Linked DNA regions of Thiorhodovibrio frisius. The protein of the gene in region 2 interacts with the protein of the main gene of each other region in a pairwise test. Links are inferred from orthologs where the notes say so. Each region holds a gene or a part of one and is shown on either strand. Other genes may lie near its edges.

The links.
Region 1: the proteins of fliG (region 2) and fliM interact in binary tests that used the Escherichia coli proteins (3 or more experiments, as listed by UniProt). The link is inferred for Thiorhodovibrio frisius from one-to-one orthologs.

What each region holds. Positions count from the first base shown.
Region 1 is NZ_CP121471.1:4,977,689-4,981,087, forward strand. What follows is about bases 602-3,393. They hold fliM (flagellar motor switch protein FliM), read left to right. Parts: upstream 602-1,404; coding sequence 1,405-2,382; downstream 2,383-3,393. Other genes in these bases: Thiofri_RS22685 (flagellar basal body-associated FliL family protein), read left to right, coding at 875-1,372; fliN (flagellar motor switch protein FliN), read left to right, coding at 2,449-2,994; fliO (flagellar biosynthetic protein FliO), read left to right, coding at 2,994-3,393. Outside these bases: Thiofri_RS22680 (AI-2E family transporter), read right to left, coding at 1-592; more of fliO, read left to right, coding at 3,394-3,399. UniProt on the Escherichia coli protein: FliM is one of three proteins (FliG, FliN, FliM) that forms the rotor-mounted switch complex (C ring), located at the base of the basal body.
Region 2 is NZ_CP121471.1:4,762,622-4,770,747, forward strand. Bases 2,059-5,058 are described here. They hold fliG (flagellar motor switch protein FliG), read right to left. Parts: upstream 4,063-5,058; coding sequence 3,055-4,062; downstream 2,059-3,054. Other genes in these bases: Thiofri_RS21740 (FliI/YscN family ATPase), read right to left, coding at 2,059-2,126; Thiofri_RS21745 (FliH/SctL family protein), read right to left, coding at 2,123-3,058; fliF (flagellar basal-body MS-ring/collar protein FliF), read right to left, coding at 4,052-5,058. Also shown: Thiofri_RS21730 (flagellar hook-length control protein FliK), read right to left, coding at 1-125; flagellar export protein FliJ, read right to left, coding at 266-715; more of Thiofri_RS21740, read right to left, coding at 732-2,058; more of fliF, read right to left, coding at 5,059-5,713; flagellar hook-basal body complex protein FliE, read right to left, coding at 5,744-6,091; Thiofri_RS21765 (sigma-54 interaction domain-containing protein), read right to left, coding at 6,218-7,561; Thiofri_RS21770 (sigma-54 interaction domain-containing protein), read right to left, coding at 7,639-8,126. UniProt on the Escherichia coli protein: FliG is one of three proteins (FliG, FliN, FliM) that forms the rotor-mounted switch complex (C ring), located at the base of the basal body.

The DNA.
Region 1 (3,399 bases), 210 kb from region 2 along the record:
CGAGCATCAGATGCTCGTCACTGCTTTTGAGCGGCAGATAGTAGAGAATCCGCTCGACCAACTTGTCGCCGTCCATTTGCAGGAAATACATGGTGTAAAGCATCACAAAGGCCATGAAAACCACATTGGCCGTGCCCAATGTGAGAGACGACAGCCCGCCCACCAAAAATTTGCTCACCATGCTGACGGCTTCGCCGGCTTTTGAAATCAGTAAATCGCGGTAAGGCAGCAGGTCGTCATAGAAGGGCAGATGGGTGATTTCTGCGGCGAACACGCCTGGTTCGCTCAGCTTTTTTACCCATGGGGTAACCGACTGGCTGACATCAATGGCCTGCGCGACCACAATACCGATCAGGCTGACCAGCGGGATCAGAATAATGAACACCATCGCCAGCAGAGTCACCAGGGAGGCCAGGTGATGCCGCCCGCCCAACCAGAGATCAAGGCGCAGATAAAACGGCCGGGCCAGAGCGCTGAACAGCCCGGAGAGGAACATGACCATCAGAAACTGATGGATCATGCTAAAAAACAGCGCGCTAATGCCGAGCGTCATCAGCAGGATAGTCAGGTTATTGATCTGGTCTTTGTTCATGGTCGCCAATTTGTCGCTAATCGATGTCGGAGTGGACCGCAGCTTCGCGATAGGATTTGCAACGGCCATGGATGGCGTTACATCGCCAGCCCGAATTCTATACCGAAACCCTGTGAGATTTCGGCTCGTTCTGGCGCTACCCTAGTGTGGCTGCGGGCTGGGTGTCGCGAAAATCGGTTGTACCTTGCATCCTGTTGGATGCAGGTTTGCTAAACTCCACGCCAAAGACAATCTGACCCAAAGACAACCCGATCCAGAGATCATCCGACAGGACAATCGCGCATGGCAAAGAAACCGGCAAAAAAAGACGAGGCAGCGGCCAAAGGTGGCAGCAACAAAACCAAGCTGATTGTGATGATTCTTCTGGCGCTCATCCTGCTCGGCGGCGGTGGTGCGGCGGCCTGGTTTTTCCTGCTGAGCGGAAGCGATGAGCCGGTCGTTGAGCAGGAACTTGGCCCCTCGCCTTTGATCTACTTTCGACTGGCCAAACCCATCACTGCGACTCTGCCCCCCGATGAACCGGCCAACCACCTGCGGGTCAATGTGGTCTTAGCTAGCCGGAATCAGGCCGTCATTGATGCACTTGAGCTGCATACCCCCATTATCCGCAATGATCTGCTTGCCCTTTTTGGCAATCAAACCTTTGCTGAATTGAACACCCCGGAAGGAAAAGAAGCCCTGCGCGAGCAGGTCCACGAAACTGTCACCGCAATCCTGGTCCGCACCGGCTCCCCGGCCGGTATCGAGAATGTCTTTTTTGACGAGATCGTGATGCAGTAGCCCCCTGCATCTAACGAAAGGAAGCACGCGCCATGGCCCAGCAGACCGATATCCTCAGCCAAGACGAAATTGACGCCCTTTTACACGGTGTCGATGGCGGCGATATCGATACAGAGACTGACCCCTTTCCCGCCGATGGCGAGGCACGGGAATTTAACTTTGCGACCCAGGAGCGCATCGTGCGCGGGCGCATGCCCACGCTCGAGATGATCAACGAGCGTTTTGCCCGCTACTTGCGGGTGCATCTGTTCAATCTGCTGCGTCGTTCGGCCGAGATTTCGGTGGTGGGCACCCGGCTGACCAAGTTTGCGGACTATGTGCATTCGCTGTTCGTACCCACCAGCCTGAATCTGGTGCGGGTAGCGCCCCTGCATGGGACTGCTCTTTTCGTGTTCGATCCCAAGCTGGTGTTCGTACTGGTCGACAATTTCTTCGGCGGAGACGGGCGCTTCTACACCCGCATCGAAGGGCGCGATTTCACGCCGATGGAATTGCGCGTCATCCAGAATCTTCTCAACACCGCCTTTCGCGACATGGAGAAAGCCTGGGAGCCGGTAATGGAGCTGAAATTCGAGTTCATCAACTCGGAGGTCAATCCGCAGTTCGCCAACATCGTCAGCCCCACCGAGATCGTGGTGATCAACGACTTCCACGTCGATCTCGATGGCGGCGGTGGCAATCTGCATGTGACCCTGCCCTACTCGATGATCGAGCCCATCCGCGAGCATCTCGATACCGGCCTACAGTCGGACCGCTCAGGGGTCGACCAGCGCTGGCTGCACGCCCTGCAGGATGAAGTTCAGCTCGCGGAGGTGGAGATCAGCTCCATGCTGACCGAGGCGACGCTGAGCGTCGAGGAATTGCTCAGAGTGCGGCCAGGCGACATTATTCCGATAGAGTTACCCGATCACGTTGTGCTGAATGTTGAGGATGTGCCGCTTTTCCGTGGAAAATACGGAACACTCAACGGACAAAACGCGATCAAAATCGAAGAAATTCTGCATCGTTGATCTGGACCAGCGGCGCGCTCCCCGGCGGGGAGTCAAGACAGCAATTCAACCCAAAGAGCCCCACCCATGAGCGAGGACAACGAGAACCCAGCCGAGGATGATGCGCAGGATGCCGAGGACGGCCAATCCGCCGCTGACGACTGGGCGGCAGCGCTTGAAGAACAGCGTCATGAAGAGCAGAAGGATGGCGCCGACCCGCAGGCCGATGTCGATGCCGCCATGGCAGCAGCCGGCGAACCGGCTTCTGGCGTCCGACAGCCCGAGTGGCTCGGCGGTGGTATCGACCCTGGCGCGGCACAACCCATGCAGCCCGAGGAGTTTTCCGAAGCAATGCCCTCCGGGGTGGATTCGGTTAATCTCGACATGGTGCTGGATGTTCCTGTCACCATCTCCATGGAAATCGGCCGCACCAAAATTCCAATTCGCAATCTGCTGCAGCTCAACCAGGGCTCGGTGGTCGAACTCGACCGTCTTGCCGGCGAACCTCTGAATGTGCTGGTCAACAACACCCTGATCGCCCACGGCGAGGTGGTGGTGGTCAATGAAAAATTCGGCATTCGCCTGACCGATGTCATCAGCCCCAGCGAGCGCATCAGGAAGATTAACAAGTGATGCGCACTCGCGGTGGATGGCACCGGTTTGGCTTCCTGCCGCTGGCTGCCTTGCTGTGCGCACTTGTGGCGCAGACGCTGCAAGCGAGTGAACCGGCAACTGGCTCGGCACCTCCGGCCACCGGTGGCTATGTGACCGGCAGTTATGGCGCCGGTGGGTATCTGGCGCAACTCATTGGCGGGCTGACCTTTGTGGTCATAGCCATCCTGGTCTTTGCCTGGTTCATGCGTCGGTTTTCTGGCACCTCCAGCGCTGGCATCCCCCGAGCCATCGAAATTCTGGCAGTTCGCTCTGTTGGTACCCGCGAGCGTCTGATGCTAGTCAAGGTTGGCGAGGAACAAGTGCTGATCGGCGTTTCCCCGGCCGGCATGCGCACCCTGCACCGGCTCGAAACGCCTCTTCAAC
Region 2 (8,126 bases):
TCTTCAAGCGCCCCGGTAAATTCGCCGTCTTCGCCAAGCTCGCCGGATGCCGGCGCGCCCTTTGCCCCGACTAGGGCGGATGCGCCCGAGCGGCCTTCGACCGCCGCGTTCTGGGTTCCCATCATGATGTCATGCCTCTTTGCTCGAACCGATGTCCCCGGTTGATCTCATTGCCCCATCCCTTGGTCAATACCGGCTTGATTGCAACCGGCGCACCGGAATAAGAGCAATTTTTATGCCGGAAAATAATCCTTTGTGCCAGACGTCAGCGCCTCTCATCATTGTCCCCCGTCTGCACCTGCTCGAAGGCTTTGCGCGTGGCCCAGGCGTCCTGCTCCCCTTGCAGGCGTCGATTTTCCGTCACCTGCTCGACCTGGCGACGACGCTCAATCAGCTTTTCAAGCGACATGCTGTCGCGGCGCTTGTCCATCCAAACCTCTCGGGCTTGTTCGGCCCGAGCTTCGGCGGCGGCGACGCGCAATTCTTGCTGTTCGATTGCCGTGCGCAGCTGCCCGCGCATCTCCGCGACTTGTTTCATGCCAATGACGCTATCGGGCACGCCGGTGTTCAGATAGGACGCCAGCAATTCCTCAAGTTGACCGCGCTGCCCATCCGCCCGGCGCAGTTCCTCGAGCCGCCCGGCGAGGCCAACGGCGGCCTGGTTTTCGATCATCTCGCGCACCTTAAGCAGGCGCTGAAAGCGTTTGACACTCATGGAAGCTGGCCCGGCATCATGCGGCGGCCTTGGCCTCGGTCAGGCCAAAGAGTCCGAACAACTGCGCGCGCGCCTCGGTGAAGGTCACCCGCTCAGTGCGATTCTGGCGCACATAGTCCTCAAGCTTGTTGCGCATGGCCACCGCCTCGTCGAGCACTGGATCAGCGCCCTGACGGTAGGCGCCGACGGCGATCAGGTCGCGGTTCATCTCATAGGTTGAAGTGAGATTGCGGTAGTGATGCGCAGCTTGGCGATGCTGGTCGTCGATCAGGGAGTCCATGACGCGCGAAACTGAGGCGCCAACATCAATGGCCGGGTAGCGCCCACGCTCGGCGATGGCGCGCGAGAGCACCACATGGCCATCGAGGATGGCGCGCGCGGCATCGACGATGGGATCGTTCTGGTCATCACCCTCGGCAAGCACGGTGTAGAACGCTGTAATGGAACCGCCGCCCTTGTCGCCATTGCCGGCGCGCTCCACCAGCTGCGGCAAGCGAGCAAAGACGGATGCGGAATAGCCCTTGGTGGCCGGCGGCTCGCCGATGGCCATGGCGATCTCGCGCGCGCCCTGGGCAAAGCGGGTTAAGGAATCGACCAGCAGCAGCACATTGAGCCCTCGGTCGCGAAAATACTCGGCAATGGCGGTGGCCACCCAGGCGCCGTGCTGGCGCAGCAGTGGCGGCTGGTCGGCTGGCACCGCCACTACCACGGTGCGCTTGCGCGATTCGACATCAAGGATGTCGTGAATGAATTCGTTCACCTCGCGGCCGCGTTCGCCGATCAGCCCGACCACGATCACATCGGCCTCGGTGTGGCGGGTCATCATGCCGAGCAGCACGCTCTTGCCCACGCCACTGCCGGCAAACAGGCCCAGGCGCTGACCACGGCCGACTGACAGCAGGCCGTTGAGCGAGCGGATACCGACATCGAGCGGCGTGCGCACCGGGTCGCGTTTGAGCGGGTTGATTGGCCGGCCCTCAATGGAAATGTGGTCGGAGGCGCGGATACGTCCCAGGTCATCGAGCGGCTTGCCGTTGGCGTCGATGACGCGCCCAAGCAACTCGGGGCCGACGCCGATCAGCCGCGCCTGCTCCAATGGCTCGATGCGCGCGCCGGGCGCGACGCCCTCAAGCTTGCCCTCGGGCATCAAAAAGGTCTTTTCGCCATGAAAGCCGACCACCTCAGCCAGCAGTCGCTCGCCGCTAGCGGTGTGAATGGCTGCGCGCCCGCCAACCGGCAGGCGCACGCCCTCGGCCTCGAGTGTCATGCCGACCATGCGCGACAGGCGCCCCTCGGGCAGCGGGTCTGGCACCCGCGCGACCCGTTGTTGGGACTCGCGCAAGCGCTCGCGCAGGCCCTTGACCAGATCGCCGCTGTGCTGCTGGCGCAACTGCTGGATGCTTTCCGTCATGACGAGACTCCTTCGTTCAAGGGGTTGGCATCTGCGGCTGCCGGCTCGCCAGTTACCTGGCCAGTCGTGTGCGCGCCTGTGTGGCCAGCCTGCTGCTCAGCTGCCTCTTCTGTGTCGCCGCCCTGTGCGCCCCCACTCTGAGCTGCTGAAGGCAGGGATGCAGACGTCTGCGGGGCCTGGTCGATCTCGTCGATCTCCTCGGCTTGCTGGATTTCCTCAGCCTGCTCGATCGGCTGCGCTGGCGGGCGACTCAGCTCGCCCCAGATGGCATCGACCGCTTGCGCGATGCGCGTCTCGACGCTGGCGTCGATGCGACTCGGGCCGCTTTCAACCAAACAACCGCCGCGCGTTACCTCGGCATCGGCCAACCAGCGAATGTTCTCGCCCTGATCTTCAGCATAGGCTTCCACCACCGCAAGGTCTTCGGGGTTCACACGTACCCGCACCTGAACGTGCCGCGCGGGCAATTTCCCCAATGCCTGATGCAACACGCCACGAACCAATTCAGCACGACTATCTAGCTCAGCCATGATCACGCGCTCGGCCAGCGTGGTGACCAGGGTCAGGAGTTCGGGCTCAAGGTCATCGGCTGCGGATTCCAGCGGGTCAGCCAGCTCGCGCGCGATGCTCTCGAGCGCTGCTACCGACGCCTTGAGTTCGCGGTCCGCGCGCGCCTGCGTTTCCTGCTCGGCTTCGCGTTGGCCGCGCTCGCTGCCTTCCCGGTAGCCCTGGTCGAATCCGGCGGCATGGCCCGCCTCGCGCGCGGCCTCCTCGATGGCGGCCACCTCGGCTGCCGTCGGCAGATGATGCTCGACCTCCGGTTCTCGCTGCGGCAACTCACCAAAGTAAGGCGGCTCCCAGGTTTCGACCTCAAAGCCTTCCGCCTGTTCAGCCCACATGACCTCATCGACAAAGGCGGCTTGGGCTGTCACACCATGGCCTCCCCGCCTTTACCACCAAGCGCGATCTCGCCAGACTCGGACAAGCGCCGCGCGGTGGCGAGGATTTCTTTCTGCGCCGACTCGACATCGCTCAAACGCACCGGTCCCTTGGCCTCGAGGTCTTCGCGCAGCATCTCGCCGGCACGCTTGGACATGTTCTTGAAAATCTTGTCCCTGAGTTCCTCGTCCGCGCCCTTGAGCGCGATCACCAGATTATCAGTGGACACCTCGCGCAGCAGCGTCTGAATACCTCGGTCGTCGACATCAATCAGGTTGGCGAAGACGAACATCAGCTCCTGGATGCGCTCGGCCAGATCCTCGTCGACCTGGGACACGCCCTCCATGACCACAGCTTCTTTGGAGCCGTCCATAAAGTTGAGAATGTTGGCGGCCGCCTGCTCGCCACCGATCAGCGACGACTGCGCACTGCTCTTGCCGGCGAGCTGAGTTTCGAGAATTTCGTCCAATTCCTGCAGCGCCTGGGGCTGCACGCCATCAAGGGTGGCGATGCGCAGGATGATGTCCGACTGCATGCGATCAGGCAGGAACAGCAGCGTCTCGGCAGCCTGGTCGGGATCGAGATGGGACATGACAATGGCCACGATCTGCGGGTGCTCATTGCGGATCATATCGGCAATGGAGCGCGCGTCCAGCCACTTGAGCGCCTCGATGCCCTTGGAGTTACGCCCCAGCAAAATGCGGTCGATGATGCCACCGGCCTTATCCCCGAGTGCATTGGTGAGCACCGAGCGCACATATTCATCCGAGCCGATGCCCAGCGATGTCTGGTCCTGCACGGCATCAGAGAATTGCTGAATCACATAGTCAACCTGACCGCGCGACACCCGCTCGAGCGAGGCCATGGCGGTGCCAACCTTCTGCACCTCCTTCGGGCCCATGTGCTTCATCACCGAGGAGGCAGCGCGCTCGCCAAGACTCATCAGAAACACGGCCGCCTGCTCGGGCCCTGTCATTTTGGAAGGATCAGCCGCCATCGTTAACACCTAACCAAGCTTTCATCACTTGCGCAACCCGTTTGGGATCTTCTTCGACCATTTCCCGCACCGCATCAAGATCAAGCTGCTGCTGATCGGGACCCTTGGGGCCGGTGAGCGCGGCGACGGCCGAACTCTGCTGGCTCAGGGACACATGATCCTCGCCCTCGCCGTCCTCGTCTTCGTCTTCGTCATCGCCGTCCGCGACCATATCCTTGCCGGGTCCGCCAAGCAACTGCTTGACACCTGGGCGCACAACAGTGAGCAACACCAGGATCGCCAGCAAGACACCAGCACCGAGCTTGGCCAGATCGGCGAACCAGGGTTGGGTCCAGACTTGCGCCGGCTCCATCTCCTGCTCGGTGGTGAAGGCCGCCGAGATGACATTAATGCTGTCGCCACGCGCCTCGTTGAAACCCACCGCCTCGCGCACCAGGGCGCGAATGCTCTCGAGTTCTTCGGCGGGCCGCGGAATGCGCGTGACCTCGCCTTCCTCGCTGGTCTGCTCAATATAGTCCACCACCACGGCGGTGGACATGCGCTTGATCGCCCCTGGCATCTCACGCACATGCGCGATGGTGCGATCAACCTCGTAGTTGCGAATGCTATCAAGACTGCGGCTCTTCGGCGCTTCCGTCTCGGCACCGGCGGCGGCCGCATCCGCGCCAAGCTGGCCGCCTGCGGGCGGCTGGTTGGTCAGGGCACCGGGCACGCCCATGGGGCCCAGGTCACTGCCGACACGCTCTTGTTCGCTGACCTGCTCGGAGCGCAACGCGGTGCGGTCGGGGTCGAACAACTCTTCGGTACGCTCGACGCGCGAGAAATCGAGATCTGCGGCCACCTGCACGCGCATGCCCTCAGGTCCAAGAATGGGCAGCAGCAGGGAGCGCACGCGTTGGGCGTAGGTATCTTCGAGCTTGCGGGTATAGTCTAGCTGATCGGCGTTGGCATAGAGCCCCATCTCGTCATCATTGTTAGTCAGCAGACGACCAGTCTGGTCGACCACAGTGACAGCATCAGGCTCTAGGGCCGGCACGCTGGAAGAGACCAGATGCACAATGGCTGCCACCTGGGCGTCGCTGAGCCCGCGACCGCTGCGCAGATGCACCACAACCGATGCAGTCGGCGGCTTGCGCTCGCGAATGAAGACAGAGCGCTCTGGTTGCGCAAGATGCACGCGCGCGAGCTCGACCGGGTCGAGCGCTGCAATGGAGCGTCCCAGCTCGCCTTCGAGCGCGCGCTGGTGACGGGCTGATTCCATCAGACGGCTGGCACCGAAGCCAGAATCTTCTTGTAGAAGCTCGAAGCCGATATCGGCGGATTTCGGCAGTCCCTGGCCAGCCAGCAGCAGCCGGGTCTCGGCGATGCGCTTTTCGGGTATTTCAATCTGCCCGCTCTGGCCCATGCGGTTGCTGACTTTGTAGGGCACGCCCATCTGGCCGAGTGCCTCCATCACTTGGGCAGCCTCGGCATTGTCCATGCGCCCGTCGAACAGGGGCACATAGGTAGGGCGCAGGGCCCAGAACAGCACGCCAGCGACAACCACCATGCCGCCAGCCACCACCCCCAGCAGCGCCAGTTGGCGCCCTGCGGACAAGGCGGTAAAGTTTCTTAAGCCGGTCGAAAGGCGTTCCGTCAGTGCCGCGGCCATGGGTTATTTCTCCGTTGCGTCCGTCAGCCATCAGACCGACATGCGCATCACTTCCTGATAGGCCGTTAGCAGCCGATTGCGGACCTGATTGGTCGCCTCGAACGCCAGGCTGGACTTGCTCATGGCCACCATCACCTGCGGCAGGCTGACATTGGCGTCACCCAGCTCGAAGCGGGTCTGGAGGTCTTTCGACTCCTGCTGTAGCCCATTAACCGCGCGCAGGGAGTCGGTCAGGGTTTCGGCAAAGTTCAGCTCACCGGGGCGCTGCTGGCCTTCTGGCGACTGAATGGGACCAGTGGACTCAATTCCCTCGAGTTTGCTCGTCTGCGCCAGCGCGCGCATCTGCTGCAGAACACTTTGAATTTGCATGTCGCTCATGGCACATCTCCGGCGTGATGGGTACCGGCCCTAGCCTGGCTTTGGACTCCCCCGCGCAGCGGGCGGCACCCTATCTGAATAACCGGAGATATGCAAAGACAATGCCATCTTCCTGACAGGCAGGTCTCAAGGTGCTGGAATCGCAACGCCCTCATCGCGCAGACGCGCCAGCTTGTATCTGAGCGTCCGCGGGCTGATCCCGAGCCGAGTCGCAGTCTGCTTGCGATCACCACCTGCGGCGGCAAGAGTGTCAAGAATCACGCGAATTTCTTGTTGCTGGAGCTGGGAGCCCAAATGAAGTGACGGATTTTCGACGACTGTCGGTCTTTGCGCCTGATCGCCATCGGCAAAAAGCCAGTCAGCATCAAACATTACATCCGCCGCGTCCAGCTCGCCGCCCTGGGCCAGCACGCAGCTGCGCTCCATCAGGTTGCGCAACTCGCGCACATTGCCCGGCCAGTCATGAGCCTGCAAGCGCTCCACTGCGTCGGCTGTCAGGCCGGTGATGCGTCCGCAGGAAAGCTCCTGTGCGAAGGACTGAGCCAGGGGTAACAGATCCTCGGCGCGCTCGCGCAACGGTGGCAGATGCAGCGGAAAAACATTGAGTCGGTAGAAAAGATCCTCGCGCAGCAGACCCTCGGCCAGCGCGCTTTGCGGGCAACGATTAGAGGTGGCCAGCACCCGCACATCCACCGACTTGGGTCGGCGCGCGCCCAAGGGCTCCACCTCGCGCTCTTGCAGCACCCGCAGCAGCTTGGCCTGAAGAGGCAGCGGCATTTCGGTAATTTCATCCAGCAGCAGGGTGCCGCCATCGGCTGCGCGGAATTTGCCCGGACGCGCCTCGCTGGCACCGGTGAAGGCGCCACGCTCATGGCCAAACAAGACTGCCTCTAGCATGTTCTCGGGCACGGCGGCGCAGTTGATGGCTTCAAAGGGTCTTGCGCGACGCGGCGAACGGCGATGAATCTCGCGCGCCAGCACCTCTTTGCCCACCCCGGACTCGCCAGTCAGAAAGACCGTTGCGGTGGAGCCAGCGATGCGCTCAATCAGCTGAAGCAGCCGCTGCATGGCCGGGCTCTCGGCAATAAGCGGCGGGTTTGCCTGACCCTCGGGCGCGGGTACGGATTTGACCAACGCGCGCAGCCATTGCGCCAGGGCCTGTGCCTGCGCGGGCAGTGCAAAATGCTGGGCAGCACCGGCCCTGAGCGCTGCCAGCAGCGCATCCTGACTGGCATCCAGCGACAGGCTCGCGGTGCGCTCGGGCACCATGGCGGCGGCGCCGTCGGCAGCCAGAGCGCGCACCGGATCGGCCAGCAGCCAGATGCGTGGGCGCAACCGCTCGCTTTCAGCGGCAATGCGCTCGCGCGTGCAGGTTTCGAGATGAGTCTTGGGGACCGCAGCCAGCACCGACACCAGTTGATGTCTTACCGCCGGCGACGGATCAACCAAAAGAAGCGTGGCTCTGCTCATTGGAGTCCTTTTGCTAACAAGTTCGCAAAGGAGCCAAGCAAATTCAGGGCCAGCCCTTTCAAGCCACTGTGAAACGCTCAGTCTTCTGCCGCCTCGGCGCCGTCCTCGCGCTCCAAGCCGAACTTGCGCATGCGCTCCACCAGGGTGGTTCGTCGCATGCCTAGGCGCCGCGCCGCGCGCGCCACGACATAGCCATGTTCTTCAAGCGCGGACTGGATCATGCCGCGTTCAAGATCGTTGAAAAATTCGCGCAACTCCACGCCTTCGGGCAGGGATGTTGGCACCTCGGTGGACACAGTGGCCGGCGCGGTATTTGGCTCGGCTGCCGGCAGGACCGGGGCCGTGGCATCCTCGGGCCTTACCCGTGGCGGAAGTTGCGGCAGGTCGACCAGCTCCGCCGGATACATAATGGACAGCTGCTCAAGCAGATTGCCCAGCTCGCGAATGTTACCCGGCCATTCCAGGGTGCTCAAATGCGCAAGCACGGCAGGCGTGAGCAGCGCGGGTTCAGCGCCCTGCTCCTTTAAGCGTTCGCTCAGGGCATCGATTAGCAGCGGAATGTCGC